DNA from 3 places in the Dyadobacter sp. AC419 genome. Region 3 is predicted to be linked to each of the others. Evidence: riboswitches for the same ligand, from Rfam matches in the RefSeq annotation. Region 3 holds a riboswitch; each other region holds the start of a gene.

The links. A riboswitch is a leader RNA that binds a small molecule or an ion and turns the genes downstream of it on or off. The one in region 3 is predicted to bind cobalamin.
Region 1: linked by a shared signal. The riboswitch ahead of metE (5-methyltetrahydropteroyltriglutamate--homocysteine S-methyltransferase) and the one ahead of AC0IYG_RS03680 (TonB-dependent receptor plug domain-containing protein) in region 3 are both predicted to bind cobalamin.
Region 2: linked by a shared signal. The riboswitch ahead of AC0IYG_RS14400 (hypothetical protein) and the one ahead of AC0IYG_RS03680 (TonB-dependent receptor plug domain-containing protein) in region 3 are both predicted to bind cobalamin.

Annotation. Positions count from the first base shown of each region.
Region 1 covers NZ_CEEDCD010000018.1:184,122-194,906, reverse strand. The annotation lists gene AC0IYG_RS13270 (galactokinase) at 1-504, opposite strand, end outside; gene AC0IYG_RS13265 (D-2-hydroxyacid dehydrogenase) at 522-1,436, opposite strand; gene AC0IYG_RS13260 (hypothetical protein) at 1,608-1,883, opposite strand; gene fumC (class II fumarate hydratase) at 2,116-3,516, opposite strand; gene AC0IYG_RS13250 (glucosamine-6-phosphate deaminase) at 3,664-4,395, shown strand; gene AC0IYG_RS13245 (acyltransferase family protein) at 4,497-4,883, shown strand; gene AC0IYG_RS13240 (acyltransferase family protein) at 4,876-5,616, shown strand; cobalamin riboswitch at 5,787-6,005, shown strand; gene metE (5-methyltetrahydropteroyltriglutamate--homocysteine S-methyltransferase) at 6,128-8,449, shown strand; gene AC0IYG_RS13230 (acyl-CoA thioesterase) at 8,524-8,910, shown strand; gene AC0IYG_RS13225 (hypothetical protein) at 9,251-10,141, shown strand; gene AC0IYG_RS13220 (carbamoyltransferase family protein) at 10,371-10,785, shown strand, end outside.
Region 2 covers NZ_CEEDCD010000019.1:177,145-187,929, reverse strand. The annotation lists gene AC0IYG_RS14415 (magnesium chelatase subunit D family protein) at 1-1,421, opposite strand, end outside; gene cobN (cobaltochelatase subunit CobN) at 1,421-5,704, opposite strand; gene AC0IYG_RS14405 (cobyrinate a,c-diamide synthase) at 5,701-7,023, opposite strand; cobalamin riboswitch at 7,204-7,390, opposite strand; cobalamin riboswitch at 7,458-7,708, shown strand; gene AC0IYG_RS14400 (hypothetical protein) at 7,836-8,462, shown strand; gene AC0IYG_RS14395 (TonB-dependent receptor plug domain-containing protein) at 8,465-10,630, shown strand.
Region 3 covers NZ_CEEDCD010000008.1:55,086-65,870, reverse strand. The annotation lists gene AC0IYG_RS03710 (valine--tRNA ligase) at 1-947, shown strand, start outside; gene AC0IYG_RS03705 (DEAD/DEAH box helicase) at 972-2,309, shown strand; gene AC0IYG_RS03700 (tetratricopeptide repeat protein) at 2,378-3,118, shown strand; gene porU2 (putative type IX secretion system sortase PorU2) at 3,157-4,989, opposite strand; gene AC0IYG_RS03690 (hypothetical protein) at 4,977-6,131, opposite strand; gene AC0IYG_RS03685 (YncE family protein) at 6,308-7,390, opposite strand; gene AC0IYG_RS03680 (TonB-dependent receptor plug domain-containing protein) at 7,454-9,424, opposite strand; cobalamin riboswitch at 9,421-9,623, opposite strand; gene AC0IYG_RS03675 (DMT family transporter) at 9,685-10,623, shown strand; gene AC0IYG_RS03670 (thioredoxin family protein) at 10,725-10,785, shown strand, end outside.

The sequences.
Region 1 (10,785 bases), on a different contig from region 3:
ATACTCGTTCTCGGCTTTTTGCGACATTTTTACAATGTTAAATCGGTCAAGATTGAGGTCAAAAACCTCATTAAGCGCAAATAAAAGGCAACATTCCAATGCAGCCGAGGAAGACAATCCTGCGCCAACAGGCACATCTCCACCAAATGTTGTTTGAAAACCGCCTATTTTGAGCCCCTTTTTGTAAATCTGCTCAATGATCCCAAGCTGATAATGTGTCCAAGATCGGTTCGGTTTGGTCAGATCATTGACATTGAAAGAATAAGTCTCATTCAGGTCCGCGGCGTGCAGAATAACCTGGTCATCGTCTCTTGGTTCAATCACAAAATAGACCGCCTTATCAACGCTTGCAGGCAACACGAAACCATTATTGTAGTCGGTGTGCTCGCCGATCAGATTGATCCTGCCTGGCGAACGAAAAGTCCTCACCTTATCCGGATTGGATGTTTCGCCGAATTTCTCAAAATATTTTCCCTTAATCGATTCTATTATATCCGCTTGCATTATGTCTAAATCTTATTTTAATATCCTTTGAGCAAATTCACTTCATTGACAATGTTCCCGCCATTTTCCATTGCAAAAATATTGTTCAGGAAAAGGTCCACTTTGCCTATATGTTCGTTGCTATGCCCGCCGCCGGTGTGTTGCGTCAGTATTACGTTTTCCATTTTCCATAATGGACTGTCAGCAGGCAACGGTTCTACTTCGGTCACATCCAAAACCGCACCTTCCAGCAAACCCGAATTCAGTGCTGCAATGAGCGCCTGTTCGTCCGTCGTGCTTCCTCTTCCAACGCTCGCATAAACGCTGCCCGCTTTCATTTTGGAGAAAAACGTTTCATCAACAAAATGATGCGCCGTGCCCGGAAGTGTGTTGATAACTAAGTCTGCGTGGGGCAATTCATTATAAAGATCTTCTTTGCTGAGCAAATCCGCCTCTGGTGAAGTCCTGGCCATTAAATGCGTAGAACAACCGAAACTTTTGAGAATAATATTTACAGAAAGCCCGATTGTGCCAGCGCCCAGAATGACCACATTTTGTCTGAAAAGGATTTTAAGTTCAGCCCGGAGTTTGGAGCCTACCCATTCTGATTTTTGTTTAAGCAATGTAAGCGTGTCCAACCCACGATAGAGCGCAAGCACGCCGCCTACGATCGATTCCGCGCAAGGCCTGGCAAACCAGTCACCCATGTTGGCAACTTTCACGCTCTCGTCGATTTTTACAACTGAATATTGATCAAAACCAGCAGAATCCAGCTGCCAGAATTTCAGGTTCGGTAATGCATCAGAAAACCATTCAACAGGCGGATTTCCCAAAATATAATCTGCATTTTGAAACGCCAGACCGGCTTTCTTCTTCGCTCGTTGTCTCAGTCCGGAAATGAACGGTATTTTGGGATTGTAATGCCTCGCTAAGTTTATTTCTGAGCGATTCATCCAGCATGGAATAGCAGTAGATGACCATTTGTTGTTTTTGGTTAAAGAAACAAAGTAAAGAGTTTTACCTGTGTCACGGGCGCTTTTGGTTTTTAATCTTAGCCAGAATTTTCTTTCCTCTTGCACGGAAAGCAGGTTTTTCAAAGTCCATCGACTCTTCAATAATTATACCTAACTCGTTTCTGATCTCAGGATAAAGTTTGGATAACTTGTCGAGAATAGTAGTGAGAATGTGCGGATAGCAACGGCAATGTTCCTGTTTTGGATCGATTCAAAACAAACATCCATCACTTTTCCATGCACGGCCGTCGGAATTTCAATTTCCTGTAAAATACGAGCGCTGTTCCGGATCACCGCATCGTGCACGTCTGTCCGGGAAAGCATATCCACGAGCGATCCAATGTGCGGGACAATCATTTCGGGGCAGTCCATTGAAGCAATGCGCACGCTCAGCGCTGCGCGCTGGGCCAGTCTGTAATCCTTTGCAAGGAAGCAGCCGATCAGTTCCTGAAAGTTTGCCGCGTCCTGGCAAGCATAGGCAGCAACTTCTGTCGCCCGCCTTTTTGGACTGCATCGGATCGGCCATCAATGTGCGCTCAATGTTCATAATGGTCACGATATGAAAATCAAATGCTCCGTCGTTTCTGGCGGAGCATTTGATTTAATTAAGCATTGGAAATTACTTGTTGTCGCCAACCATATCCTCCGGTTTCACCCACGCATCAAAATCTTCCGGCGTCACATAACCCAGCGCAACTGCCGTTTCTTTTAATGTTGACCCATTTTTATGCGCTGTCTGAGCGATCTCCGCAGCTTTATAATAACCGATTTTTGTATTCAAAGCCGTAACCAGCATTAATGAGTTGTTTACGTGCTTCTTGATATTTTCATGCAACGGCTCAATGCCCACAGCGCAATTGTCATTGAAGGAAACGCAAACGTCGCCGATCAGACGAGCCGAATGCAGGAAGTTGTAGGCCATTAACGGTTTGAAAACATTCAGTTCAAAATGACCATTGGAACCGCCGATTCCAATCGCGACATCATTGCCCATCACCTGCGCAGCCACCATTGTCATGGCTTCACATTGCGTTGGGTTCACTTTCCCAGGCATAATAGAGCTTCCCGGCTCATTATCCGGAATGTGGATTTCACCAATTCCTGAACGCGGACCAGACGAAAGCATGCGAATGTCATTTCCGATTTTCATCAGGCTCACAGCCACTGTTTTCAATGCACCATGTGCTTCAACAATCGCGTCGTGCGCTGCTAATGCTTCAAATTTGTTTTCGGCAGTGATAAAAGGAAGGCCGGTTAACGATGCAATGTGACGCGCTACATTTTCCGAATAACCGTCTGGCGTGTTAATGCCTGTTCCAACCGCAGTTCCGCCTAATGCAAGCTCAGAAAGGTGCGAAAGCGTGTTATATATGGCCCGCAAACCATGGTCAAGCTGAGAAGCATAACCCGAAAATTCCTGTCCCAATGTCAGTGGCGTGGCATCCATGAAATGCGTCCGTCCGATTTTCACCACATTGCGGAAAGCCTCAGATTTTGCCTTTAATGTGTCTCTCAGTTTGATGATTCCGGGAATCGTAACGTCAACCAATATCTTATAGGCCGCAATGTGCATGGCCGTTGGATAGGTGTCATTGGATGATTGCGATTTGTTAACATCATCATTCGGATGCAAAACTTTCGTTTTGTCACCCAGCTCGCCGCCTTGCAAAACATGGCCGCGGTAAGCAATTACTTCATTGCAGTTCATATTCGACTGCGTTCCCGAACCCGTTTGCCATACGACTAATGGAAATTGATCGTTTAGTTGGTCTGTCAGGATTTCGTCGCAAACCTGTCCGATCAGGTCACTTTTTTCTTTTGGAAGGATGCCGGCCTCATAATTGGTGATGGCTGCGGCTTTCTTCAAATATGCAAATGCCTTGATAATTTCCTTAGGCATTTTGTTGATATCCTGTGCAATGGGGAAATTTTGGATCGATCGTTGGGTCTGTGCGCCCCAGTAAACATGAGCCGGCACCTGCACCTCACCCATGGTATCTTTTTCTATGCGGTATTCCATTTTTTTATTTTTCAGAATGAACAATGCGGATTAAAGCGGTAAAGTTAGGATTGGACTTTCAGTTTTTGGTGTTTTTCGAGGATAAATGTTTCTTGCTCCAAAAGAATGTCAGGCTGACCAATTTTTTAATCACATTTTATTTAAATTATGAAACCAAAACTCAACGTTTATCAGGATTATAAAGCAATGAGCCTTGCCGCCGCCGAGCGTGTAATGGCTTTACTTTCCAAAAAACCCAATGCGGTTATTTGCCTGCCGTCCGGCAGCACTCCTCTGGGCATGTTTGAGATTTTGGTTTCTGCGAACCAGAAAGGCATGACAGATTTTTCCAAATGCATTTTCATTGGCCTCGACGAATGGATCGGTTTCGGTGCAGATGACGACGGGGGATGCAGGAATTTACTTAATAAAGATTTTCTTAGACCAATCGGTTTGCGGGAAGAACAGATCGTCTTTTTTGACGGCAAAGCGCACGACCCGGAGGAAGAATGCGCGCGCGTCAATAAAGTGGTTGCTAGCTTGGGCGGGCTGGACCTGATCCTGCTTGGCGTGGGCATGAACGGCCATTTGGCTCTGAATGAGCCGGGAACGCCGTGGGACAGTTACGCGCACATTTCGGAGCTTGAAAACATAACTAAAGAGGTCGGTCAGAAATATTTTAAGCAAACAACAGTTATTAATCAAGGCATTACGATCGGAATCAGGCATATTCTGGAAGCGAAAACGGCCATTCTGATGGCGTCGGGCAGCGCAAAAGCAGCGGTAATCAAGCGGGCGCTGGACTTTCCGGTGACGACAAGCTTTCCGGCCACGGTCCTGCAAAATCACCTTAATGCCGAATTTTTGCTGGATGAGGAAGCTGCAAATCTGATCAGTTAAAAACCTCAAACCATTCATAATCAGTCAATGCTTTTTACCCATTTTAAGCAGTATCCAATGCAGTGCGAGTTTATTTATTGCGGCTTAATTCCCATGAATAGATGCAAAAACAAGCCTATTTTTCTCAACTGGATGGCCTTCGGGCAATCGCGATCCTTCTCGTCATCCTTTATCATTGGTTTCCTGAAAACACAGGGATCAACAGAATCGCCAACGGACCGCTTGGCGTGACGCTTTTTTTTGTCCTGAGCGGCTTTCTTATCACCCGTATTTTATTGCTAAGTAAAAATGCCGTCGCTTACAACGGCATTGCACCTGTTTATAAAAACTTCATTATCAGGCGCGCTTTGCGGATTTTCCCTTTGTATTATTTGCTGTTGTTTTTCGTTTGGCAGGCCAGGTCAATTCATTTTATTCTCGCCCATCCAAACAGACTTTTACACAGATCCCGCACATTATCTTCTTTATATTTCGAATTTTTTGCTTGAAAAAACAGGCAACTGGTCCGACTTGCTCTCTACATTATGGTCGCTGGCCGTTGAAGAGCAGTTTTACATTTTTTGGCCACTTATAATATTAGCCGTTCCCGTGCGGTTTCTGGAAAAAGTCATTTTTGCAACCATTGCATTGGGCATTGTAAGTCGCTTGATCCTTTCATTTTTTGGTCATAACCTCGGCGTGCTGATGCCGACTTGCCTGGATGCATTCGGGTTAGGCGCGCTTTGGGCTTTCGTTTTGGTTTATGACAGGTCTCCCGAAGCCTTTTTGCGTAAGCTGAAAATCTTTTCGGCAGGCGGATTTAGCCTATTTCTTTTCTTCTGTTTCAGGCAAGTGGATTCCGTGCTGTTTACGCTGTTTTTCAGGACGTCTATGGCGTTGCTTTGTTTATTTTTTGTGGCGCACGCCAGTTATGGAAACGGTTTTAAGTCCGTCGGAGGCAAAATTTTGGACAACAGTTTGCTTCGTTACATTGGCAAGATCAGCTATGGCATTTACATTTATCACATGATCATTCCTGCAATATTGCTGCCGGTTTTTGTAAAACTGGTTCAAAGAATATTCAAGATCGAGCTCATTGTCACCGATGTAATGGGAAGGGCGCTAAGCCTCGTACTCGTTGTTGCTGTTGCATCTTTATCCTGGTTTTGCTTTGAGTCGCCGATTAATGGTTTGAAACGATATATCAATGTCAATTCGCTCCGGTTGCGCCTAAACCGGTGAAATGCATTCATTTTTGTTCAACAAAATTCACTTTTGGGCACTTGCAAAACCTTTGCAAAAAGATATTTTATCCCTTCGTATTTATCAATACGAACGCCTTTCACTTAAAACACGGCCTGTTTAGCGCTCCCAAAATTTTCATTTTAACTTTACCCCGTTCTTAATGAACGCCCGTCAATCGGGGTAGTGGTTTTCGCTGTTGGAGCCCTCAGCCAACTGAGCAGAAATTAAAAAGGAACCGTGTGAAATTCACGGGCAGTCGTGCTACTGTAAGTATTGGTTCTGTGTAATGCAGAACAGATTTTTACCCTCGTGTCCCATTGCCTCGCGGCGAGAAGGGCGGTAAAAGTGATACAAGCCAGGAGACTTGCCGCTACGCTCAATGACTATTTCCTCACGATTGGGAAATGGTTACGCATTGATTTACAAAACATTATGCTGGATAATTTCAGGAACAACATTCCTGGACGAGATTCCTGTGCTCTATTGTTAACTCTTAAACACGAATGCTATGTTATCACACAACCTTGGTTATCCACGCGTTGGAAGTCAGCGCGAGCTCAAAAAAGCCAGCGAACAGTTTTGGGCCGGTAAAATTGATCGGGACGAACTGCAAAAAGTCGCCCGCAAAATCCGCCATCAAAATTGGGAAATGCAGAAAGCAGCTGGTTTAGACTTTATTCCTTCCAATGATTTCTCATTGTATGACCACGTTTTGGACACTTGCCTCATGGCCGGCGCAGTGCCGGAGCGTTACCATCAATTGATAGACGGGAAATCGAATCGCGAGCTGGATTTGTATTACGCTATGGCGCGTGGCGTTCAACGTGATGGGCTGGATATCAAGGCGATGGAAATGACCAAATGGTTTGACACCAATTATCATTATCTGGTGCCGGAGTTTATCAAAGACCAAAAATTCAATCGCTATTCCGACAAGGTCATTATAGAATTTGAAGATGCGCTGCATAAAGGCATTTTGACCAAGCCAGTGCTTGTGGGCCCTGTAACTTATCTTTTGTTGGGAAAAGAAAAGGAAGCGGGTTTTGATAAAATTGATCTGCTGGATAATCTTTTGCCGGTTTACATTTCCGTATTAAAGGAATTGGCCTCACGCGGCGCGGAATGGATTCAACTGGACGAACCAGCGCTTGTGCTTGATTTGAGAGACGAAGACAAACTTGCGCTGCAAAGTGCTTATGCGCAAATCCGGGAAGCCGTTCCGAAGTTGAAGATTCTGGTTGCAGCTTATTTTGGTGCGTTGGAAGAGAACCTTTCCACGGCAACGAGTTTGCACATTGATGCATTGCACATTGACCTCACGTGTGGCGCAGAAACTTTGCCCGAAATCCTGGCCGATGCAACATTTGTAAATTCTGCCAAAAAGCTTTCACTAGGCATTGTGGACGGCAGAAATATCTGGAAAAATGATTTCAAGAAGTCGCTTGATTACATAAAGCAGGCAATTGATGTTTTGGGAGAAGCCCGTGTGATGATCGCTCCCTCTTCTTCCTTATTGCATAGTCCGCATGATTTGGACCTTGAAAAAAATGAAGCCGTCTTAACGCGGGAAATCAAGAACTGGATGGCTTTTGCTAAACAGAAATTGAGTGAAGTTGCAGCATTAACGCATCTGGCTCAGACGGATTGGACCGCTAATGCGCTATTTATTGAAAATCAAAAAGCGCTAGAAAGCCGAAAGACTTCCGCATTGATTCACAAACCGGAAGTGAAAAAACGCGTTGAGGGCGTTACACAGCAGGATTTTGACAGGCAAAATGCATTCAATGTCCGCCAATCCATTCAGTTGGAAAAACTGAAACTGCCGCTGTTCCCGTCGACAACAATTGGCTCATTCCCGCAAACCGATGAAGTGCGTCAGTTGAGGGCAAATCTGAAAAGCGGAAAGCTGACATTGGAAGCCTACGAGGAACGCATTAAGGAAGAAATTGTGGCCTCATTGCGCTGGCAGGAAGCATTGGGCATTGATGTGTTGGTTCACGGCGAATTTGAGCGTAATGATATGGTCGAGTATTTTGGAGAGCGCTTGTCTGGATTTGTATTCACGCAAAATGGCTGGGTGCAGAGTTACGGCAGCCGCTGCGTGAAACCGCCGGTTATTTTTGGGGACGTCGAACGGCCCGCGGCTATGACGGTGAAATGGTCTGCTTTTGCACAAGCGAATTCAGAAAAGCTCGTGAAAGGCATGCTAACCGGGCCGGTAACGATTCTGCAATGGTCATTTGTGCGTGACGATCAGCCAAGGAAAGACACCGCATTCCAAATCGGACTTGCAATCCGGGATGAGGTTGTGGATCTTGAAAAGGCCGGCATTAAGGTGATCCAGATCGATGAACCGGCGATTCGCGAGGGCTTGCCTTTGCGGAAATATGCATGGCGCAACTATCTGAAATGGGCCGTGGACGCATTCCGGCTGAGCGCTGCGGGTGTTGCCGACCAGACCCAGATCCATACGCATATGTGCTATTCCGAATTCAATGACATCATTGATTCGATCGCAGCAATGGATGCGGATGTGATCACGATTGAGACTTCGCGGTCACAAATGGAGCTGCTGGATGCATTTGCCAACTTTAATTATCCCAACGAAATAGGACCGGGCGTTTATGACATTCATTCGCCGCGCGTTCCTACGGTTGATGAAATGATTGTTTTGCTGGAAAAAGCATTGAAGGTAATCCCTGCAAGAAATCTTTGGGTTAACCCCGACTGTGGCCTGAAAACAAGGAAATGGCCGGAAACCGAAGCAGCATTGAAAAACATGATCACGGCCGCTAATCTGCTGCGCGAATCAGTTGCAGTTGAACAATAATCCGATTTTTACAAAGAGTCAGGAAACGCAATTCCTGACTCTTTTTTACATTTGCGTGACCAAAAGCTACAATTTTGACATTAGAAGAAAAGATTCTTGCCTCAGAAACCCGCGTATTTAAGACGGTTTTTCCTAATAACACAAACCATTACGACACACTTTTCGGCGGCACCGCCCTGTCGATGATGGACGAAATCGCATTTATTGCAGCCACCCGGTTTTCAAGATTGCGCTGCGTAACCGTTTCCTCCGACCGCATTGATTTCACCCATCCCATCGCCGCAGGGACCATTATTGAATTAGTAGGAAGGGTAGAAACGGTCGGTAACACCAGTATGAAAGTGCGCGTCGATATTTTCGTTGAAAAAATGTACGAAGAAGGCCGCGAAAAGGCAGTTACGGGCATTTTTACTTTCGTTGCGCTTGACGAAGATTTGAAGCCTACAAAAATTACATTTTAGCGATTTAAACCGATTGCTCATCGTAAGTCACCGGAGGATAAACGGATTGTGTGCAGAGAATTAGGTTGGTCCATTTTGCGATCAACTAATTGCACAATATGCGTATTCCTATTGCTTTCTTCGGAAGTGTTATCTTTCCCGATCGGCAGAAAACTTATCTAATAGCCGTTATTGCCGCTGAGGAGGGCTCTATTCCATGATTAGGAAGATAGCCCTGGCGTCAACATTTATTGTGATCTTGTTTGTCTTCTCAGAGCTTATCTTTCGTTTAGCGCTGACTTGCTTCGGATATCCGTTCCTGCTTCCGGCTCGTTATCTCCAACAAAATTATTATCCATTTATGGAGTCGGTCGAACAGGCGAAGCTGGATCACGGGCCAAAAACGAGGAATATTTTAATTCTTGGCGGATCTGTGGTCAATACACATTGGTCAAGACTGGAAATGCGTCTGGATTTACATTTTCAACAGGCTTATCCTGAAATCAAAAAGTTTAAGTTCTTTAATGTTGCAATGCCAGGGCACAACTCGCTTGACAATGCTATTAAATACAGGATGCTCCGGCACCAGAAATTTGATCTCGTAATATACTATGAAGCAATTAATGAAAACCGCGCAAATAACATCACGACGGAATTGTTTCGTGCAGATTATGGTCACATTAAATGGTATGATGAAATCAATTTGTTGCTGAGCCATCCGGAGATGAAGTTCACCGTCATTCCTTACGCTTTGCATTTGACTTGTAGTGCGCTGCGCAACAAATTATCTAAGAGGCTCTACATTAGTAATGATCAGGTGGATTCTGATTTCGCTGAATTTGGAAAAGACATTAAAACGGCCTTGCCTTATTATCAGAATTTGAAAAGCATTGCCAGCATTGCCGATCAAAAACACGAGCCGCTGTTGCTCGTCAAATACGCGTCTTACTTCCCTCCCGGAGTTAGTCTCAATGGCGGGCCGGACGATAAAAAGTATTTTACTCCATGTTACATTGTTTCACCCGTGACAACCTGGGGGAAACCTGAACATATAATTAAAGGAATAGCGACGCATAATGCAATGCTCATGAAAGTGCAGCGTGAACATAAAACTCATTTCTTGGATATGTCAGTGGCTTTACCCAAGGATTCAACCATGTTTTGCGACGTTTGCCACCTGAGTGAGCAAGGCGCAAAGCAGTTCGCAAAGGAGCTTTCCAAGTACATAATATTGAAAGAAATCCTCCGTTAAATTCCCCCGCCGTTTAATTGATCTCTTTTTATCTCTTGAACGTAGATATGCATAAAACCTAAACTTGTGCTAGCTTTGTACTCGATTTGAGCGAGAAAATTCATCCGGTTTTCTGTAAGTAGCTGATAGCCAATGTTGTCGAAAAGTTTTTTTAAGGAACACGCTATCGTGCGATCTTGTTGTAAAGGCCTCTGTCAGATTTTTCGTAATGGTAATTTTAATTTGTTAAATGAAAATTTTAGGCATTTCAGCTTTTTATCATGATTCGGCAGCAGCTCTTATTGACAACGGAGAAATTGTTGCAGCAGCGCAGGAAGAGCGTTTCACACGAAAAAAACATGATCCTGGTTTTCCGTCCAATGCAGTTGCATTTTGCCTCGAATACGGTGGACTTACCATTAATGAATTAGATGCGATCGTCTTCTACGACAAGCCGCTACTGAAATTCGAAAGACTTCTCGAAACTTATTATGCTTTTGCTCCAAAGGGTGTCAGGTCATTTTTAACTGCAATGCCCGTTTGGATTAAGGAGAAGATGTTTTTAAAGCGTCTGATCAATGAAGAGCTGGTTAAGTTGGGTTATGACAAAAAGAAGAAAGTAAAGCTTCTGTTTCCTGAGCACCATCTTTCTCACGCCGCAAGTG
Region 2 (10,785 bases), on a different contig from region 3:
CTTCCTTTCACAGCTTCCATCCGCTTTCCCGCTGACATCGAGCCCGATGCATCCACTACAAACAGGATCAAATGCCCTGTTTTACCAGATTTAATGGCATAATGCACATCTTCTTTTTTAATTGAAATGTTATCCGGATTACGAATAATGGCGTTCAGCAAAGTTTCCGTCGGAGCAATATTATTACCAGCAGAACCCGCTTCCGTGCGAATCTTAAATCCTTGTGGCGTGCCCGACGCTTTGCTTCTTCGCCCTTCAAGCCAATCATTGACATTGCCGGCTGGTTTTACCTGCAGCGCCGGCGCCTCTACATTGAGATTTATTCCAAATGTTTTTTCGTCCGGAGAGTCGGCACATTTCCCCTCACCGCAGTCAACCTCAGCATTTGAATTGTCTATATTCGATTTGTCGTTGCCCGGCTCACTTTCAGGACTGACATTAGATTCCTCTTTCGGTTTATTATTGTTCTTGGGATCAGCAGATTGATTATCAGAATTTTGCAATTCACTTTCACCATTGGGCGACTGGCTTCCTGGATTTGGAGACTGCATTCTTTTAGATCTGCGATGCGCCAGCACGAGCGCCGCTGCCTGAGTGATGTCCGCCGTATTGACAAGCAAGCGATTATCGAGCGCGGCAATTGTAATGGCCGTTTTGTACATCACAATGTCAGCACGTAAGCTCGCTATGCCCGATTCAATGCACAATTGGCTAATTAGTGAAAGCAGTCCGTCGGGCATATCAACATTCGGCAGCAAGTTTTGAGCGTTTGCTATCCGGACTTTCAGCACATTTTGCTCATTTTCAAAATCTTGGCAAAAAGAATGCGGATTTGCTTCAAAAGCCATTCTGCGCTTGACGACTTCAATTCTTGACAGCACATCAAAGTCCCCGCCCACTTCCACCATTAAACCAAACCGGTCCAGAAACTGAGGACGCAGGTTGCCTTCTTCGGGATTCATCGTCCCAATCAAAATGAATTTCGCAGGATGACTTGCCGAAAGGCCTTCCCGCTGAATCGTATTCACGCCGGAAGCAGCCACATCGAGCAAAATATCGACGAGATGATCCGGCAATAAATTCACTTCATCAATGTAAAGAATGCCGCCATGTGCAGCCGCCAGCAACCCCGGAAGCAGCTGTTTCTTTTTTTCCGAAAGAATGGCCTGCAAATCGAGGCTGCCCAATACGCGGTCCTCGGACGCACCGATGGGCAGATCAACAAAAGGCACGGAAGTCGCTGGTTCGAGCTCATTGATCAGAGGCATAACCGACTGTAAACCACGTGCTGCCGTTGTTTTGGCGGTGCCTTTTTCACCTTTGATGAGCACACCGCCTATGCCCGGATTGACCGCGCAAAGCAGCAACGCCTGCTTTAACTTTTCCTGCCCGACAATGGCTGTAAATGGATAATGCTGCATTATTCTGTTCTCGTTTCGACTTCCGCCTCACTTTTTAAATACAAATCTTTTAACCCTTCCAAAACCGCTTCCGAAGGCTCCGCCCACATGCCGCGCTGAACCGCTTCCAGCAACCGCTCCGAGATCGCATGGAGCGCCCACGGATTGCTTTCGGCTAGAAAATCCTGCATAGAACCGTCCAATGCATAGCTTTCAGCCACTTTTTCATACATCCAGTCATCCACAACTTTGGCTGTGGCGTCGTAACCGAAAAGATAATCCACTGTTGCCGTCAGTTCGAGGCCGCCTTTGTAACCGTGTTTTTTGATGCTTTCAATCCATTTGGGATTCACGACGCGGGTGCGGAAAACGCGCAATGTTTCTTCTTTCAAATCCCTGACAACCGGCCGGGCGGGATCTTGCGAATCGCCGAAATAATGGCGCGGCTGCTTCCCGGTCAGGTTGCGGATGGTGGCGATCATGCCGCCATGAAATTGCAGATAATCGTCGCTGTCGAAGATGTCGTGCTCACGGTTATCCTGATTATGCAAGGCGATTTCGACACCCGCAAGCTGATTGCTGAATTCCGCCCGCGCATCAACGCCGGCCGCACTGCGCGAATAGGCATAACCGCCCCAATTGAGATAAGCTTTGGCAAAATCAGCATCTGATTCCCAATTCCTTTCATCGATAAGTGGCAGAATTCCAGCGCCATAACTTCCGGGCGCTGCGCCAAAAATCCGGTAAGCAGCGCGTTCCTCGGCTTCGTCGGTTGAGAGATTATTGTCCTTTTGCAAGGCAAGAAGATCGTCGAAATAATGCTTTCTTACAAAGTTTTGAGAAAGCGGCTCATCCGCTGTGATCACCATTTGCACGGCCTCGTCCATGAGCTCGATCAAATGTGGAAATGCATCCCGAAAAAAGCCACTAATGCGAATCGTCACATCAATGCGCGGACGGCCTAATTCAGAAAGCGGGATCATTGCTACACCCGTGATCCTGCGGCTTTCGGCTTGCCAAACCGGCCTTACGCCCAGCAATGCAAGCACTTCGGCCACGTCGTCGCCGTGTGTCCGCATGGCGCTTGTGCCCCATATGCTGATGCCGACGCGCTCGGGATAGCGATCTGTTTCTTTTAAATGTCTGTCAAGCACTTCTTTGGCGAGTTGCTGACCCACTTCCCACGCGGCTTTGGAAGGCAAAACCCTTGGATCCACTGCGTAGAAATTGCGGCCTGTCGGCAAAATATGCGCCATTCCCCGCGTTGGCGCCCCGCTGGGACCGGCCGGAACGTAACCACCGCTCAGTCCATGCAGCAGGTTATTGATCTCATTTTCAGTCTGCGCGAGATTAGGAACCAAATGTTTACAAACAAATTCAAGGATCTGATAAATGCCTGAAAGTCTGCGATCTGCGGGGGGAATGTTGAATGTTTCAAACAATGTCTGGTTAATCGAAGGAACCTGGAATCCGTATTTCATTAATAAGGTAAACAAATGCTGCGACAGCTCGTCAAATGTTTCCAGCGCATCTGAGCCCGTCAAAACCGGGCGGCCTGCGAGTTCCTGTAATTGTGGAGAAACGTGCGTGAGTCGCTCGCCTTTTCTTGCCAGAATCAATTCGAGGTCAATGTTAAAGCATGCGGCCAGCTCCGACTGTAAACCTGGCACGTCGGCATTAGGCAACCTCGTCAGCGCTTGCAGCATATCCACAAGTGATTGATCCAAAGGCATTTCACCCAGCGTATGCAGACCATTTCTGATCTGTGCAGCACCCAGTTCACACAAATAGCCGTCAATGTCTTCGATCAAATGCGCTACATCTTTTCCATCCATTTCGGCAATGCTGACCGGCACGCCTTCGGGCGTCATTTCATCATCCCAATCGTGCTTGTGATCGCCATGATCGCGGCTGAGCATCGCCGAAAGGTCTGCGTCCAGATTGGTTTGCTTGATCAGTTCCCAGATCTGCCTTTGCAAAAGCGGTAACTTAGCCGGGTCCAGACTTTCAACCTGATAATATTCATCCACCAACTGGGTGAGCTGCGCAAGCTCTCCATAGGTGTCCGCAGACGTCATAGGCGGCATTAAATGATCAACCACGACTGCATGCGCGCGTCGTTTGGCCTGTGAACCTTCGCCCGGATCGTTGATAATAAACGGATAAAAAAGTGGCATATCCGCCAGAAATGCATCCGGAAAGCAGTTTTCGGACAAGCCAATTCCTTTGCCCGGCAACCATTCCAATGTGCCATGCTTGCCTACGTGCACGATTGCATCAGCCTGCCAGTCATCGCGCAGCCAGCGATACAATGCATAATAATGGTGCGTTGGCGGCAGGTCGGGCTGGTGGTAAATGGCGTCGGGATCCATGCCGTAGCCGCGGGGCGGTTGCAAAGCCACAAATGCATTGCCCAGATCCAGTCCGGCCAATGCAATGTGCATGTTATGCACATAAGTTTCGCCCGGCGGCGGCCCCCATTGTTTGACCATTTTCTGTCGCGCCTGCTCGGGAAGTTCTTCAAACCAATGTTTATATTGATCAATTGCAACACGGCCCGGCGCGAGCGCAAGCTGCTGCGGCGTCAAATAATTTTCATCATACGAACAGCGGTCGATCAATTCGTGGATCAACGCCGTTCCTGATTCGGGGAGATTCGAAATTTGATAACCCTCCGCCATCATGGCATTCAGGATATTCATTAAAGAGGCCGGCGCATCGAGCCCGACTGCATTACCAACCTGCGAAGCTTTTGTATTTGAATTGGTAAAAATAAAAGCAATACGTTTTTTGCTGTTGGGCAAATGTCTCAATCTTGCAAATCGGGCCGCCAGCCCTGCAACGCGGTCAACACGGTTTTCAACGGCCTGATAACCTTTATTTGTGATGCCTTTTTCCTTAAAAGAAACCGGAACCGTGATAATGCGGCCGTCGAATTCAGGAATAGCGACGTTCATGGCGGTGTCCAATGGATTCAATCCGCGCGAGGAAGTTTCCCAGGGGCCGCGGCTCATGCCGCTCGTAATGGCTTGTAAGATCGGCACGTCCAGCGCTGTCAGGGACGATTGCGGTTTGCTGACCGTCCCCGCAGGCTGTAAGTCCGTCATGGCAAAAGATATTGTATTCACCAGCACATCCAGCTTCACGGAATTTTCGAAATATTGAAAGGCCTGCGGTTTGCCGGTGTTCGGATCTATGGATTTTAATGATGATGTAAAAACGGGAAGGACATTCAGCCGCTGATCTTCCAGCGAGCGGATCATGGCATCCACAAAACCGGTGTTTCCACTAATCCAATGTGCACGATAGAATGTTAATCCGGCCGTCGGGAGCGCGTAATCGTGATATTTCAGCCAGTCAGAAATGTCTGCGTTCTCGGGCAAATCGGGATGATAAATACCGTGCTCAGGCAATGCTGCCGGCGGCTCCGCACCAAAGTCGGTGATGAGCAAATGGTCTGACAGATAGCATAATAACGAATACAAATTGGCATAACCACCTGCATTCAGGTAATGCAATGTTTCCTGCAAAACATCAGGCGTAACCGTGGATAAGGCAGCAAATTCGGGGTTGAATTCGCCGGTTCCACTGACGACGATCAGATATTGCCCGCGCTGATTGGCAAGATGAACGAGCTGACTGAACCCAGGAATCGTGCTGAGCCTGCCATGAACGCGGACGACAATGATCTTTGCCTCAGCCAGTTCACGTTCCAGCAATTGCGCCATTTGTTCTTCACTTCTGATCCCGGTGAGGCTCATGCCCATGGTTTTGGGAAAATCTTCGGGTAAAATCTGAATCGTGCGGTCGAGGGCCAGCAGGTCAGTGTCGGCGTGGGTCAGGAAGACGATGCCTTCTGTGGGTTGAGCGACAAGGCCGGCCAATGTTGCATTTTCGGAGCCTTTCCAGGTGTAAAATTGAAACACATATTCGGCCAGGTCAGCAGGTGGCACGAGATAGCGATCGGCCTGAACCATGCTTTCGATGTAATCAAAAATGGCCAGGATCTGCCAGTCATTATTAATGGAATGAAACCAGACTGAATGTCCGTCAAACAGCAGCGTTACCACATTAGCCAGCGTGCACGGTCCGAGGCAGCCGCCTTTGGTCATGTGGACCTTGTTGCGAAGCTTTCGTTTCAGCCATTCGGTTTTGTAAAGCTCCACCGGAACGGGCGCATATCCCCTATCCACCCGCCCGCAGCAGCATGCATTATAGCAATAGGATAAATGTCCCCGGCGCTGCACGAGGTTGATCGACTTTCCGTCGGCGCGGGTAATCCGCTGGCGTTTGATTTCTTTCATAACCGCGCCAAGCCTTTCATTTTCAATAGTTTATTGATGAAATGTTCGTTCTCGCCCCAGTACACGTGCATATAGGAAGCGAAGGTTTTTTTGTGTCTGTAAAGCCGGGTGTTTGTTTCAATTCCTTTTGCATTGAGGAACTGGACGGGCAGTTCTTCCAGCTTATTGGTGTCAAAATCTGAGTAATGAAACTCGTGTCCTTTGTATGCCAGATCTTCCCAAATGGCAGTGCGGTAACCCAATGTCATTTTCGTGTTTTGCATGGTCGTGCTGCATTTGAGCGCGCCGGCCACAGCAAATGTTTGTCCATTATTATCTGTTAAATTTTCACCCAAATACATTAACCCGCCACATTCAGCGTAAGTCAGTCCTCCACTTTCGCAGTAAGCCTTAATGCTTTCACGCATGCTGTGATTATTGCTGAGCTGCGCTGCATAAAGCTCCGGATAACCACCGGGCAAATACAGAAAATCAGCCGGCGGCATTGTGTCATCGTGCAGCGGACTAAACCATTTTATTTGGCCAAAAGCGGAAAGCACCTGAATGTTCTGGTGGTAAGTAAATGCAAATGCCTCGTCGCGGGCGATTGCTATTTGCAAGTTTTGTTTTGGTAAAAAAGCGGTTTTAAAATGAACGTGACGCTTTGAATGTTGAGTGATTTCCAGCAGGCGTTTTATATCAACAGTTGCTTCAATTGCCTGCGCTGCATTTTTGATAATTGCCTCATAATCAGTTTCTGCTGAGATATGTAGCCCTAAATGCCGGGAAGGGATTTGAAGCGCCTCATTTTTTGGCAGATAACCCAATGGCTCAATGCCTACATCTGCGCAGGCATCTTTCAAGAAACTATAATGCGATGCTGTGTTTACGAAATTGAAGATCACACCGACAACATTGATCTGCTTTCTGAAATTTTTCAATCCATAAAGCAGCGGCGCAACAGAATAGGCCATGGATCTTGCGTCCATCACGAGGATTACGGGAATGTCGAGCAGCCCGGCAATTTCCGCACTGCTTCCTCTCATTTTGTCGGCCCCGTCAAACAAACCCATCACGCCTTCGGTAACCGATACGTCCGCATCTTGGGAATAGGACTGATATTGTTCCTGTACATGACTTTCAGAAGCCATGAATGTGTCCAGGTTGATGCTGATATTTCCCGAAGCATGCGTGTGGTGGATCGGGTCAATGTAGTCCGGGCCGCATTTGAAGGGCTGCACGGTTAATCCCCAATTTTTCAGCGCGCGCAGCAATGCCAGGGTAACCGTCGTTTTACCTGAATTGCTTGATGGTGCTGAGATCAGAAAGTGTGATTTCATGCCGTTGCTTCCATTCTTTTAACTGACATTGAATGTGTTAAAAGCTCCTTGCATCATTTTCACGATGCGATCAGAAGAGGAAGCCAGCATGTCGTGCAGGAGCACGCCTGTTGCAGTTCCGGGTTGTTAAAACCACGAAAAACAGATATCCGGACCGACTTGCTTCATCTCGCGAAAGCATCGTCAACTTTGAAAAAGGCAGGTCTCCTGGCTTGTAACATTCATATCATCCTTCCCGGGTGTGCACCCAGTGGACAACTTTTGATATAAACTTTTTGCGTTACTTACAGTTGCGCGACAGCTCGTGATTCTCACACGGTTCCCTATTAATTTACTGGTTTGTAAAACCTGTCTCTGTTGGAAAAAAGAATGTAAAGAACTCGTTATTGGGCCAAAGATATGGTAAATGTTAACAAAGTAGATTAAAAAGATCTAGCTTTGCCGCTTCATTTGGTGTCCGCCTTTGGCGGAATTAAAAGGGAATCCGGTGTAATTCCGGAGCAGTTCCCGCTGCTGTAAGTTCAATTTACAAGCTTCTGACATAATGCCACTGGGGTGCAATTTTGAATGATAGAATGATAGAATGAATGAATAAAAACATTCAGTCATTCAAAATTCAAAATTGACCTGGGAAGGCGTTAGAAGTTGAACGAGCCAGAAGACCTGCCAGTTGAGAATATCCGTTTTGCTTTCGGGAAGAAAGGCGATAGGATGTCGGCAGGGCGTGTGCGTCTTTGCCCCTCCTCTTGTATGCTCCTGTTTCCAATCCGGATAAGTTCAGTGCCTTTTTGGCGAAACCTTATTCGATTGTTATGGTCAATTACTTACTTGTCGATTCCCTTCTTTTAGGCATCCAGCATTCTTTTGAACCCGATCATATGGCGGCCGTTTCTGTGCTGGCCATTGACGAAAAGCAGGGTCCGGCGCGGCGCTGGAAGCTGATCTGGCGGTCGATGCATTGGGCGCTGGGGCATTCTTTGAGCCTCATTTTGTTTGCAGTTTTGGTGCTGCTGCTTAAATCCCAGCTTTTGCTTGAAGTCTCCGGAAAAGTTGAAATGCTCGTCGGGCCTTTGATGATCTGGCTGGGGATTGTGGCGATCAGGCGGAATTTCTTACCACGGGATGCACGAATTTACACGAATCCGCCGCAGCAGGTTAGCCGCTCTTTTTGGGTGGGCATGGTGCATGGACTGGCTGGCACGGGCGGGGCTTGTGCGGTGGCGCTTACCCTGGCGGCGAGTGATGCGCAGACTGCTGTCTGGATCATCATCATTCAAAGTTTAGGAATCATTCTTTCCATGTCCGCTTATGGCTATTTTTTTGCTTTATCAATCAGCCGGTATGTCTCCAAACGTGAGCAGTTTTTCCGGATAGTCAATTATCTCGTAGGCGCTTTTTCTATTGTCATCGGAGCAATCACGCTCTCCAATTCATTTTAATATTGAAAACATTTACTTACCAGATCGCAGCATTGCTGGCGATTTCGCTTTGTGCAAAAGCACAGAATCCAGTTGCAGATTCCAGCAAAACCAATTTGCTCAACCCCATCGTGGTCACCGCCACACGCTTTGAAACGCGGAAGGAAAACCTGGCGCAGCAGCTTACGATCATTTCCAGTGAAGACTTAAAACTCACCCCTGCCGCTGACATTACCGACATTGTGCGCAAGCTGGCGGCCGTCAACGTGATTCAATATCCAAACTTGTCATCCGGCATCGGGATCCGCGGATTCCGGCCGCAATTTTCGGGGCTCAATCAGCGGACATTGCTGCTGATCGATGGCCGTCCGGCGGGGGTTACCAATTTATCGCAGATCAATTTGAATGGCATTGAGCACATTGAAGTGCTGAAAGGGCCTGCGTCTTCTTTGTATGGTTCACAGGCAATGGGCGGGGTGATCAACATTATCCGCACCAAATCACAAGGCCCAACCAAGGGAAATGCATTTGTAGAATATGGCAGTTTTACAACAATGCAAGCCGGGCTTAATGCAGGCGGTAACCTGACCAAAAAGCTCGACTATGATGTTTCGTTCGCATATTTTCAGCGTGCGAAGGATTATAAAATAGGAAAGAATAATCTGCTCCGGGATCTGTTTGGGTTTGAAAATGCACAGAAAAATTACACGGATATTCCGGTCGAGCAGGTGGATGAAACGGTTACGGACGGACAGCGCAGGCCATTTACAAACCTGCATTATTACACGGGTCGGGCGCGGCTGGGCTATCAATTGAGCAAAAACTGGCGGGTCGATGTAAGCGGAGAAAATTTTGTAGCGAGAAACGTTGAATCTCCCGGCGAAATATCATCCGGAAGTGCGGAGGCGAGTAAAAAAAATAACGACAGAAATGCGGTTGACGTGGCTGTTTCGGGCATAATAGGAAATCATGAACCGAGCTTAAAAGTCTTTCATGGACAGGAAAATACGAAAAACTTCACGCTCAATGTTGCGGGAAAACCAGTAATGCCGTTCCGCTCGGCCGAAGGTGAAAACCAATGGACCGGGGCACAAATTAAGGACTCCTGGAAGATCGGAAAGCACACGATCATGCTGGGTTATGATTATCTGAACGCCCAGACGAGCAGCCGAAGATGGAGCAATGATACGACCGAGCGGGCACCGACGCAGCCTGCCTATTCGATCACTTCGTCGGCTTTTTACGCACAAGCGCTTTTGAACTATAAAAAATGGACGCTGCAACCGGGTGTGCGCTATGACAATATTACATTCAATGTAAAGGAAACAGCACTTTTGCCCACTTATCAGGCTGGCAAAAAAACAACGCCATTCGTTAGCCCGAGCCTGGGAATCACCTATGCGCTTACCTCAGATCTTCGGCTGAAAGTGGCTACGGGCAGAGCATTCGTCACTACGGACGCTTACTCGGTGGCGGGTTATAATGAGGTTAAAGATTCCAAAGGAAGGATCGCGGTCACGGCTGGAAATCCGGATTTGAAAAATGAAAGCAGTTTAAGCTGGGATTTCGGGTTCCAATATAACAAGCCAGGTTCCGGGCTCGCAGCAGGGCTTACTTACTTTTCAACGAAGGTTAACAACCGAATTGCGAAGATTATTAATGTGGTTAATGAGCCGCAGGGCAGTGGCGAGGTCATTGTTTCGCGGGCGACATTTGTCAATGCAGCGGACGCGGCGATCCAGGGAATTGAGACGGAAGTTTCGTTCGATTTTGGTGTGTTTCAGGATTATCGCTATTCATTCAAAGCATTTGTTACGGGCTCATCCTTGCTAAAAGCGAAGGAACTGATCGTTGGAACAGACGCTTCTGCGGTGGAGCGTGACATTCAGAATGTGGCTAAAAATACATTCAATTACGGCGTTCAGTATGACAACCGGAAATGGCTGCAATTGCGCCTTTCCGGAAGATCGGTCGGCCAGCGCAAAGACATTGATTACACCGACCCGATCAACCCGGAAATTGAATATCCAAGCTACGCAGCAATGGATTTTGCGGCATCATTCAAAGTCAATGCGCATCATTCACTTGGCCTGAAAATCGCCAATCTGACGGATGAGAATTACTACGAAAAACGCGGTTACAACCTGCCGGGAAGAGCGTTTTCGATGCGTTACAATTTCTCCTTTTAATGCGTAACTGACTTATTTCTCAACCTTATTTTTTGCTCTAAAATAAAGCACAGCGACTACAATGATCGCTACAACGAGTAATCCAATGGGTACAAACATGATTCAGATTGTTTAGACTAATCGACGGCATCGATCAGGTGTTGCAAGTTTTTAAA
Region 3 (10,785 bases):
CACAAGCGGGCAATGACCTTCCTTATGACGACAAGCTGGTTGAGCAGGGAAGGAATTTTGGAAATAAAATTTGGAATGCTTTCCGGTTGGTTAAAGGATTTCAGGTTGCTGAAAATGAAGTGAGCCTTCCGCAGCCGGACGGTTCAAAACTGGCGATCCACTGGTTTGAAAGTAAATTGAACCAGACATTGGCAGAAGTTCAGGACCATTTTTCAAAATTCCGTATTTCTGATGCGCTGAACTCCGTTTACAAATTGATATGGGATGATTTCTGCGCGCAATATCTGGAAATGATCAAGCCGGGATTTGAACAGCCGATCGACAAGCAGACCTACGATGCAACACTAGAATTTTTCGATCGGTTAATGCGTCTTTTGCACCCGTTCATGCCATTTATATCGGAAGAAATTTGGCAAAATATCATTGAAAGAAAGCCAAATGATTCGATCTGCATTGCACCATTCCCGCAAGCTGAAAGTGTTGATAACCAGCTTTTAAATGATTTTGAAGTGCTTTTTGAAGTCATTTCTTCCATTCGCAATTTGAGGAATGCAAAAAATATTAGCCCTAAAATCGCACTTCCACTTGCAATCCGGACCGATTCGCAAAATCGCTATGCCGCATTGGAACCATTGATCCAAAAACTGGCCAATGTTGAAAAGATCAGTTATGTGACGGGAGAAGCAGAAGGAACCGCATTCAGGGTGAAGTCTGATGAGTTTTTTGTGAATCTGGCAGACGAGATCGACGTTGAAACGGAACGCGAAAACTTGCAGCGCGAACTCGAATATACACAAGGTTTCCTTGATTCTGTGATCAAGAAATTGTCCAACGAACGCTTCGTTCAAAATGCAAAAGGGGACATCGTCGAGAAGGAGCGCCAGAAGCAAGCGGATGCCGAAGCGAAGCTGGAAACGCTGAAAGAAGCACTTGCGAGGTTGGGTTAGTGCTAGTTTTCGTACCTTTGCGCCATGCAGACTACGCAAAACAATTTTGAGCAATTCAAGCTTAACCGTCAATTACTCAACGCAATTGAAGAGGCCGGCTACACCGAGCCAACGCCAATTCAGGAACAAGCGATTCCGCTGGCGCTTGCCGGACAGGATATTCTGGGCATTGCCCAAACAGGAACAGGAAAGACAGCAGCCTATACATTACCGCTTTTAATGCGGATCAAATATGCCCAGGGGATGCATGCCCGGGCTTTAATTATGGCGCCGACGCGTGAGTTGGCGATGCAGATTTCGGAAGCAATCGCGCAACTGAGCAAATACACTGACATTCGTACGGTTGTTTTGTTCGGCGGCGTCGGAACGAAAGCGCAGATAGAAGCCATTCGAAATGGGGTTGACATTATCGTTGCCACGCCAGGCAGGTTTATGGACCTTTATTTTCAGGAAGAGGTGATTGTCAAAAACCTCAATGTAATGATCCTGGACGAAGCCGATAAAATGATGGATATGGGCTTTATGCCGCAAATCCGAAAACTGCTCGAAATCATTCCTACAAAGCGGCAGAATATGCTTTTTTCGGCAACGTTCTCAGATAAGGTCGAAAGACTTTCTTTTGAATTTCTCGAATTTCCCACACGTATAGAAGTCACTCCACAGGCCACAACGGCCGAAATGGTTTCCCAATCGCTTTATGAATTGCCCAATTTCCGCACAAAAATTAATCTGCTGACGCATTTGCTCAAAGATCGTGAGGCATTTAACCGTGTGTTGATCTTTACGAGAAGTCGCAAAGTGGCCGGTCTCGTTCACCAGAATTTATTGAACAATGTGGTCCGCGAGGATGAGCTGAAAGTCATTCACGCCAACAAAGGACAGAATACGCGGACGAATGCAATGGAAGCATTCAAAGAAGGCTCTGTGCGGGTTATGGTGGCAACGGACGTGGTCGCGAGAGGGATCGACATTACGGAAGTGAGCCATGTTATCAACTTTGATGTGCCTCTGATTTACGAAGATTATGTGCACCGCATCGGGCGCACCGGACGTGCAAACCGCATTGGTCAGGCGATCACTTTTATGACGATGGCCGATGAATATCACATTCGAAAAATAGAAAAAATGATCCGGATGGAAATCCCCCGACTGGAACTTCCTGAGGATCTTGAAATTGCTCCAACCCCTGTCAGCGAGCGCCAGGACATGCTTCGGGAGATCGATAACCAGAAAAGGAGAGAAGATCCGACCTTTCTGGGAGCCTTCCATGAGAAGAAAAATGTGTATCGTCCGGCTAGCAAGACGACCGCAAAAGGCGGGCAAAATCGACGGAATTCTTCGGGAAGAAGTAAACGCAGATAATGCAATACAATCTCAATAAATCCGTTTAACTTGAACAATAGAAAACCTGTTTCTCTATTAAAGTTACTATGAAAGAATCTGTTGTTATTTGGCTTGCTATTCTTATTCCAGTCTTTGGCTTTGCTCAAAACACCCATCTCGCGAGCGCAGCGCCAACCACAGATACGAATCTTGCCCAAAAAAGACCGTTGGATTTAAAAGAAAGACGCGTCTTGCCATTGTTTGGAGAAGTAAGTAAAACCTCTGAGCAAATAGATGAAGAAATCCGGTTTCTAAGCGAGTGCGATAAGTCTTTCACGAGCCGTGCTGAGGCAAGCAGTTTTTTCACTGCCCGCGCATGGGAATATCTGCAGGAAGGTTCTTTGGACACAGCATGTTACCGTTTCAATCTGGCTCATCTGCTCAATGACAAAAATGTAGAAACTTACTGGGGCCTTGGTGTGATTTCATATCAGCGTGAAAACTGGGTTGACGCAAAACGCATGCTGAGCCGTGGAATAAGTCTTCAGGGTGAAAATGTGCCGTTATTAGTTGATTTATCGACCGTTGATTTAAAGCTTTACGCCATTTCGAGCCGTAAGGAGGAACTGGACGAAGCCGCTGAGCTGCTCAACCGTGCCACTGCATTGGATTCCACTTATGCATTAGGGCAATACAATCTGGCATTGCTGCATTACAATCTGAATGATCTTGATAAATCCTGGGAGCATTTGCATAAAGGACGTGCACTGGATTTCAACCAAATGAATCTTGACTTTGTTGAACTTCTTAAAGCAAAAAAACCTGATCCGCAAGGTTTCTTCAAATAAGATCAGCCGCTTTTCCTTCTTGTAACTAACAACTCAGATTACTTCGCTAGTAAAATTCTGCCGGTTCGCACATCGAAAGGCTCTTTCTGACTGTTTATCAAAAAGACTTTATAAGTAAAAATTCCTGACGTGCTTTGCGTTGGTAACCAAGTCCACTCATTGGTTAAGGACCACATTGGGAATGAGATGGTTTTATCTTCAACGACATTTCCCTTTTGGTTAAAAATCAAATATCTGACTGATTTCAGGTCAGACTGCTTTGCTGATTTAAGCTCAAATCGCAAATAATATGATGCCGGATTGGGGCTTACCACTAGTTCAGCGGCCTTATCATCCTGATCACTCACCTCAAAACGTAGCCGGTAAGGCTCAGCAACTGCATTGCTGCTCAGATCTCTTGCATTGACTAAAAGTTCATAATGACCTGTTTCAAGTTTTGTTAAATATTTCACTAGCAAACTATTAATTCCTGTGGAGTCTACGACAATGTCGTTTTTTGAATAACTAACTGCTTCAAAATCGCAGTCGTTGTTATTGCATCGCTTGATGAAAATGTCAATGAGCGTCGTGTCTGGCAAGAGTGGCTTGTCATCCGATAAGCGAAGTGTAATTTCCGGATTAGGCCCGATTACTTCATCTGCTTTAAGTAATCTGCCGTTGAAAGTTACGTTGAGCAGCGGAGCTATCATGTCTTCATTTTCAACCGGGTCTATGATGTTCGGTTTATCAACAAACCGCAGCTTTAATGCAGGATCGCCTTGCAGGACGGTTTGGTGCACGTTGGCGATGCTGTAAGGGTCTTTATCGTTTGCTATAATGTCATTTGCGACCGCAAGATGAATCTTGCCGATAGACAAATCGGCCGTCTTTGAGTCCGTAAATATGTGGTGATAAAGGCGCTGTAAATACTTGGAGCCCGGGCTGACGTGGCTTTCGAAAGAGTTGGCGATAATTGCAATGGCTCCTCTGTCCGGTGCCAGTATCCAGTCAAGCGACAGAGAAATCCGGTCACTGGATTTTGGCTTTGGATTGGCTTTGCCGTTAAATACATTGCCTACGCCGCATCCATTAAAGTACATCAAAGGATATTTATACGGATTTTTATAGCCTCTTGGCGCATCCGTAATAAACCCAATGTCGAGATCCGTCACCCAGTTAGAGCCGTGACCAAAAAAGGTGATAAGCCCCACGCCGGCGTTTACATCTGCCGTAATGTTGACCGGCTCGGTTTCACCCATTGCTTTCTGCTTCACATATTGCTTCACTTTTCCCTGAACCAATCCGCCCGTAACAACCGGCACCAGCGACTCCAAACTTTGTCGCAGCTGTGTGATTTCACCGACCGTTTTTCCACCATTCAGATGCAGCACATTTTTCTTCCAGCTCGTATCTTCCGCGCGGTCATGCTCGTAATCTTTTACTTTTTGCAAATAGTCTAAAATGCTCTGATTGTTCAATGCGGCAAGTCGTCCGACCGGAATTGCGGGGACATTCGAAGGAGCGCCTGCCAGACCTTCGACAAGCAATGCATCGGATGCGGGAAAACCGATCGTGGGCACTTCGTTAGGCAATTCCCGCTTCATTCTTTCATTAAATGTAATCGACTGACCGATCAGGAAAAGATACTTGTTCTTTCCTCCTTCTGTAAGCATATAAGACATGAATCGCTTAATCGCAACGGGACTTGGCTCGCCATAATTGAATTGATTATAAATGTCCTGAATGGTCGCGATCACTGGCTTAAAACCGCCGCCTGCGGGAGATGAGCGATATTCCGAAAACCTGGATGCGCCACTTCGAAGGCTGTCGGTTGTGATAATGATGTAATTGGGTTCCTTAGGGGCGAATGCTTTGAAATTTACTGCTGCAATTTTTTGAGGAGCAACATTAACGAACGCATTCGCGGCGAAGAAAACTTGTTGCTTCGTTCCTTTCTCGGAATCATCAAATTTTCCGGCATGCCTTTGATCAAAACAGGTTGGTCCGGATCTGAAACATCAAGCATTGTGAAGCCAGCCGATGCGTTTTTTATCGCAACCCTGCTCCACGATTCTTTTACAGGATCAAATCTCAATGTTTTGCCAGAGCCTTTGTCTAAATTTATTAACTGCGGATATTCCGTTGATAAGTAAGTCACGGAAAATCTTTCAAGACGATCTTTGATAACGGACTTAAATGCTAAAATTCCGTTCTGGTTCACGTCCATATCTTCTGCTTTGAGCTCAAATGTGTATTTCTGCGCGTCGAAACCAGAACTTTGAAGCACATGCACCAGACGCAAAGACGCCTTATTTTTCCCGACATACACTTCAATCTTTCGCTCATTTCCACTTCTGCCGTGAACCATTAAATGCAGTAATGACTTTTGCACATTACCCGCAAAATGTTCCAATTTGAAATCTCTGAAAATTAACGAATCTGCTTTAATAATTGGCCCCGTTTTGCTGGCTCCCGACTCGAAGAAACTATTCATAATCAAAGGCTTGATTGCGCTCATTGTGCTCAGCGAATAGGATTCTGAATATTGCGTCACTGTGATTTCCTTATGAAATGTGAGTACAGGAATTTGATTATTAGCAGGTTGTTCGACAATTTTTGTTCTCATGCCTGCCTCGCTACCAACAGTCAGAAAATAGGAACCTTCATCCGAATACATGCTGAAATACGGGTTAGTGCGGGCGCTCATGGGCCTGTACAACAGCGAATCACTCGCACCATCATTGGTTACAGCATAAAAAGCAATCTCGTTATTCGCCGTGCTGACAATGGCAACTTGCTTTCCTCTTCTCCACAGTTGAAGTTTGTCTGGAGAATTTGTCGGAAAGCTTTTAGGCAAAGACGAAAACGGGATGCGATGTAAACCTTTTTCGGTTATCCCGATTTTTACGTAAGGCTTACCATAGCGAATCCAATTATTCGCATATGGAGCACTCCATTGTGCAAGGGCTGCAATTTGAAACAGCAGTGCACCGAAGAAAATGAAAACTGATAAAGACTCTTTTTTTAAGCGCATGTATTGAGAAACAGAGGAATTGCACACTGCTGCAAATAATGCGATCAATCAATTAATCGGCCCAATCCAATGAATTAACGGCTTGGCATCGATTATTTAAAGGCGAAATGTCTTGGGCCAAATGCAAAAAAGCACACGACGAATCGCCGGGTGCTTTTCAAAATGAAATCAAAAAATTACTTGAAGAAGAAGCCGGTTGGCGCGACATTCACTTTAACCGAGTCAACCAATGTGCCGTCTGCACGGTAACGCACTGCATAGCCAGCCTGCGCATAAGAAGGCGTAACACCCGCGTAGATCAAACCTTGCGATGGGTCCACTGCCAGGCCTGAGAAAAGGCGTTTGATAAATGGCGTTGTAACATTGATTTGCGCATCATTAATGCCAAATCTGTAAGTTTCTCCGTGCGACACATAATTTGCGTCGCTATATGATAATGTGAAGAAAACACTTCTGCGGTCGGCGCTGAATGCGAAATTTCCAGCCGATTTGCTTGCGTCGGCACCCATTGTTAATGATGCTTCAGAAGCGTAAGTGTCAGGATTAATGCGGATGGCTAAAATGCCGTCATTTACCCAAAGTTTCCCATTCGCATCGATGCCGATTGGTGTCGGAGCGTTTGTGAAAGTGATGGTTTTTTCGACTGTGTCAGTGGATGTGTTAATCACAGAAAGTGTGTTCCCCATTCCGTAAGAAATCGTCCCCACAAACAGTTTTCCATTATTAAATACGAGCGTTTCAGGTCCAGACGCGATGTCGATCTTTTTGGTGATTTTGTTGCTAATCAGGTCAATTACAGCAACGTAACCTGTTTTATAAGCATATCCTTCGTTGGTTCCCCAGCATGAAACATAGGCTTTATTGTTTGGCCCAAAAACCACTTCGCGCGGGTTTTCAATGTCCGGTGCACCGATGGATGCAATCGTTTTGAATGTATTGCTGTTAACAATTTCGATCTTGTCCAGTCCGGCTGCTGAATTGTCAACCAGCACGATCCCGACTTCACCAGCGGCAGCATAACCTTGCACGCCACCTTTCAAAGCAGTCCCGTTTGCCGTGGAATATATGTCAGCCTGTGCAGTGGTTTGTTCTCTGGTAAAGAATGAAATTGCGCCGTTATTTTGAGAGAAATTCCCTTCATTGATCACAAAAACGCCCTGAATAAAATCGCCTTTCGGAGCCGGATCGCTTTGATTACATGACCATGCAAAAAAGGATAATGCTGTAAATGCTGCTAATCTGGATAACTGTTTTTTCATTTTTTGTTTTATTAATTGTAAACATTTAGCTTCCTAAACCGCCTGAAAGTTCTTACAAAACCTTTATTCGGCCGCAGGAAGGGAATTGTAACTCAAAATTAAGCTCAGCGCAAAGCTTCTGCCGGGCATTGCATTGTTTCTTACATTTAAATAGAACGTGTTTGCGAGATTATTGATCTGCGCCTGCACCCGCATTTTTGCTATCGCAGAAACAAAAGTATACTCAGCCAGCAGATTTGACAGCGTGTAACCCGCTAAATATTGTGAATTATCGAATGTGCTGTAACGCTTGCTAAGCGTCTGAACCTGTCCGGTCAAGCGGGCATTTTTATATTGCAAAAATGCGTTAACATTGCCGGAATGCATCGGCACAAAAACAAGTTGCTTCCCGATAATGTCTGAGGAATAAGCGTCGTAAGCCTTTTCCTGCGAGCTTTTATTCAACGCATAATTTGCATTTAAACCCGCTTTCCAGGCAGCAACCTGATATTTCCACCCAAGCTGCACTTCAAGTCCGCGTGCCAAAACCTGCTGCAAATTTTCAACATGATAGGCGCGTGAAGGATTCCAGTAAGTCCAGTCTTTAATGCGGTTATGATAGGCGGTTATTGTCGCTGAAATGGAGTGGTTGCCTGGCAAAACAGCATGTTGTTCAAGCCCAATTTCTTTGTTCCAACCACTTTCCGGTCTGATATCCGGATTGCCCATATCTTTCCAATAACGCTCATTCAATGTTGGAACCCGGTAACTGCGACCGTAAGAGCCTTTTATTTTCAAAAGATAACCGGTGTTTTGCACCAATAAATATTCAGCGCCCAGCGACGGCGTAAATGGTGGATTAAAACCCGTCACAAAAGCCTGTCGCAGATTGGCAGAGATCAGCAGACGCTTTGTGGCTTGTAACCGGCTGAGTAAGAAGAGATCACCTCGGTTTTCAGTGAGCAAACCGGCTTCATAACCCGCCACTCGTGCCCGGTAATGTGTCCACTCGCCGCCCGCTTTGATCTGTAATTTGCCAAACTCAAAATCACGCTCCGCACGATTGGAAAACTTGTCGGTAACCGCATGGTCCCATTGGCTGTAATCTCCTTTAGCATAATCAATTATATCCCTGACCCATGCAGAGCGCAATGTTAAAAACTTGTAATTATAACGCAGCATTGTGCGGTAAGCCTCTGTCAATGTAAGCTCGCGTCCGGCCTGATCGTCGGGTGTGAGTGTAAGCCGGTTGCGGGTGAGCCACACGTGGGCGGAAATCTGGTGATCGTTTTTTGAGGTGAAAAACAAATCCTGCACAAGCCCGCGCTGGAAAGAATTCGCAGGAAGCAAAGCATATTGTCTACGCTCCGAGTAAGGAAAATGATTATTCATGCGGCCGTCATATGCACTGGTTTTTCCTGAAAAATTCCAGTTAGCATTGATGGGAGCTGCATAACTTGCTGTAAACTGCGTCTGATGGTTGTTAAAGCTTTCTTGTTGCCTGCCCAATGTTACGCTAAGGGCTTCCCTGGTCGGCGCGCTGCCTAATAGAATGCTTCCGCCAACCGCATCGGAACCCACAATGCTTGCAGAGGAACCATATTGAACAGATAATTGATCAAATCCGGCGACGGGAATAGTTGAAAAATCGGTTTGGCCCAAAATAGGCGAATTAATGTTCAACCCATTCCATAAAACAGCCGTGTGATTGGCAGATGTTCCACGGAAAGAAGCCGTATTCAGCTGGCCAGGGCCGTAATTTTTAAATGCAATGGGCGTGTAAAACGAAAGCAGGTCACTGATATTCTGGAAGCGGAATTGAATGAGTGCTGCCGAATCGATCTTCTGGATTTTAAGGCCGCTCATGAATTTTTCAGGAACAAAACCTTTCACAATAACAGGATCCAAACGGATGCTATCTTGCTGGGCGACAAGGATTTTTGGAATAAAAAGCCATGACACAATGGTCAAAATCATGAAAAATCTTCGATCAACGATCACCTGAGCTGATATGAATTGGCGTTTCACTTTTGTCTTTCCTCCGAAAACAAACATGTGAATTTTTTCTGGCAGGTCTCCTGGCTTGTCTTATTAATCCGCGGCCTTCCCGTTTAAAATACAGTGGCACTGGGGGTTGGATCAAAAAATTTGCAGACTTACAGTTGCGGGGACAGCTTCCGGATAAACGGAATTCCCTATTAAGCCTTATTGTTGCATTGAAGCAGCGTATGGCGCCAAAGTTGCAAAGGTAGGGAATTGAAGGGACTTTCGACTGTGGCCGTTATGGTTTATATTTGGCCAAAACCTGCATAATATTGGCTGCCCTTACCCAAAAACTTACTGTTAACAACTCTCAAAAAGGCATTTATTTAATGCTGGGAGCAGCCTTTTTCTTCTCATTGACATCTGCGATTTCCAAGTGGCTCGGGCGTGATTTTCACATTGTTCAACTGGTCTTTTTTAGAAATATCGTTGGCGTCGTATTTGTTCTGACCAGCATTTGGCGACGGCCGGTTCGTCAGCAAGGCGGGAAGTTGGGGCTGCTGATTTTCAGGGGTGTTGTAGGCACATTATCGCTTTACATGCTTTTTTACGCGATTCAAACATTGGGTTTAGGGCGCGCGTCAACGTATCAATACACTTATCCGATTTTCCTGGCATTGCTTTCCTGGCTGCTGATCGGTGAAACGCTCAATTCCCGGGAATGGGCGGCCATTTTTGTCGGATTTATGGGCATACTTTTCGTTTTCCGTCCCGACCTGTCCATTTCCTTACGCGACAATGCGCTAGGGCTTGGAAATGCATTGCTGACTGCTATTTCTTATTTGTCTATCAGGCAGTTAGGCATTGTTTACGACACGCGTGCGATCATTCTCTCGTTCATGCTGAGTGGCATTGTAATGCCCATTATTTCCATGCTCGTCGGAACTTATTATCCCATGGAACACCTCGATTTCCTCATCGGGACTTTTCGTTGGCCAACCGATGGATTTCAATGGCTGGGATTTTTAGCATTAGGATTAACAGCCTTGATGGGACAGCGAATGTTAACCCAATCTTTTACATTTGACAAAGCGGGCCGCGTGGCTGCGATTGGTTATTCCAATATTCTTTTCTCCGTTTTGATTGGTTTTTTGATGGGAGAAGCCATTCCATCGTTATCCATGCTAACCGGCATGATCCTGATTGTAGCGGGAGGAATAATGGTTTCTTTTGCCAAAAAGACGGTGATCGTCGCTGATAAAGCGGAGTAAGGTTCAACATTCTGCTGCTTATGGTTTCAGATTAGGCTGAAATTTTTGAGCTTACGATTAATTTTAGAGAAATGCTGTTTTAGTTAAACAAGCGAAAGGCTATGAAAAAATCGATTCTGACCTGCACCATTGTCCTGATCACATTCGCGCTCATCACCGGAT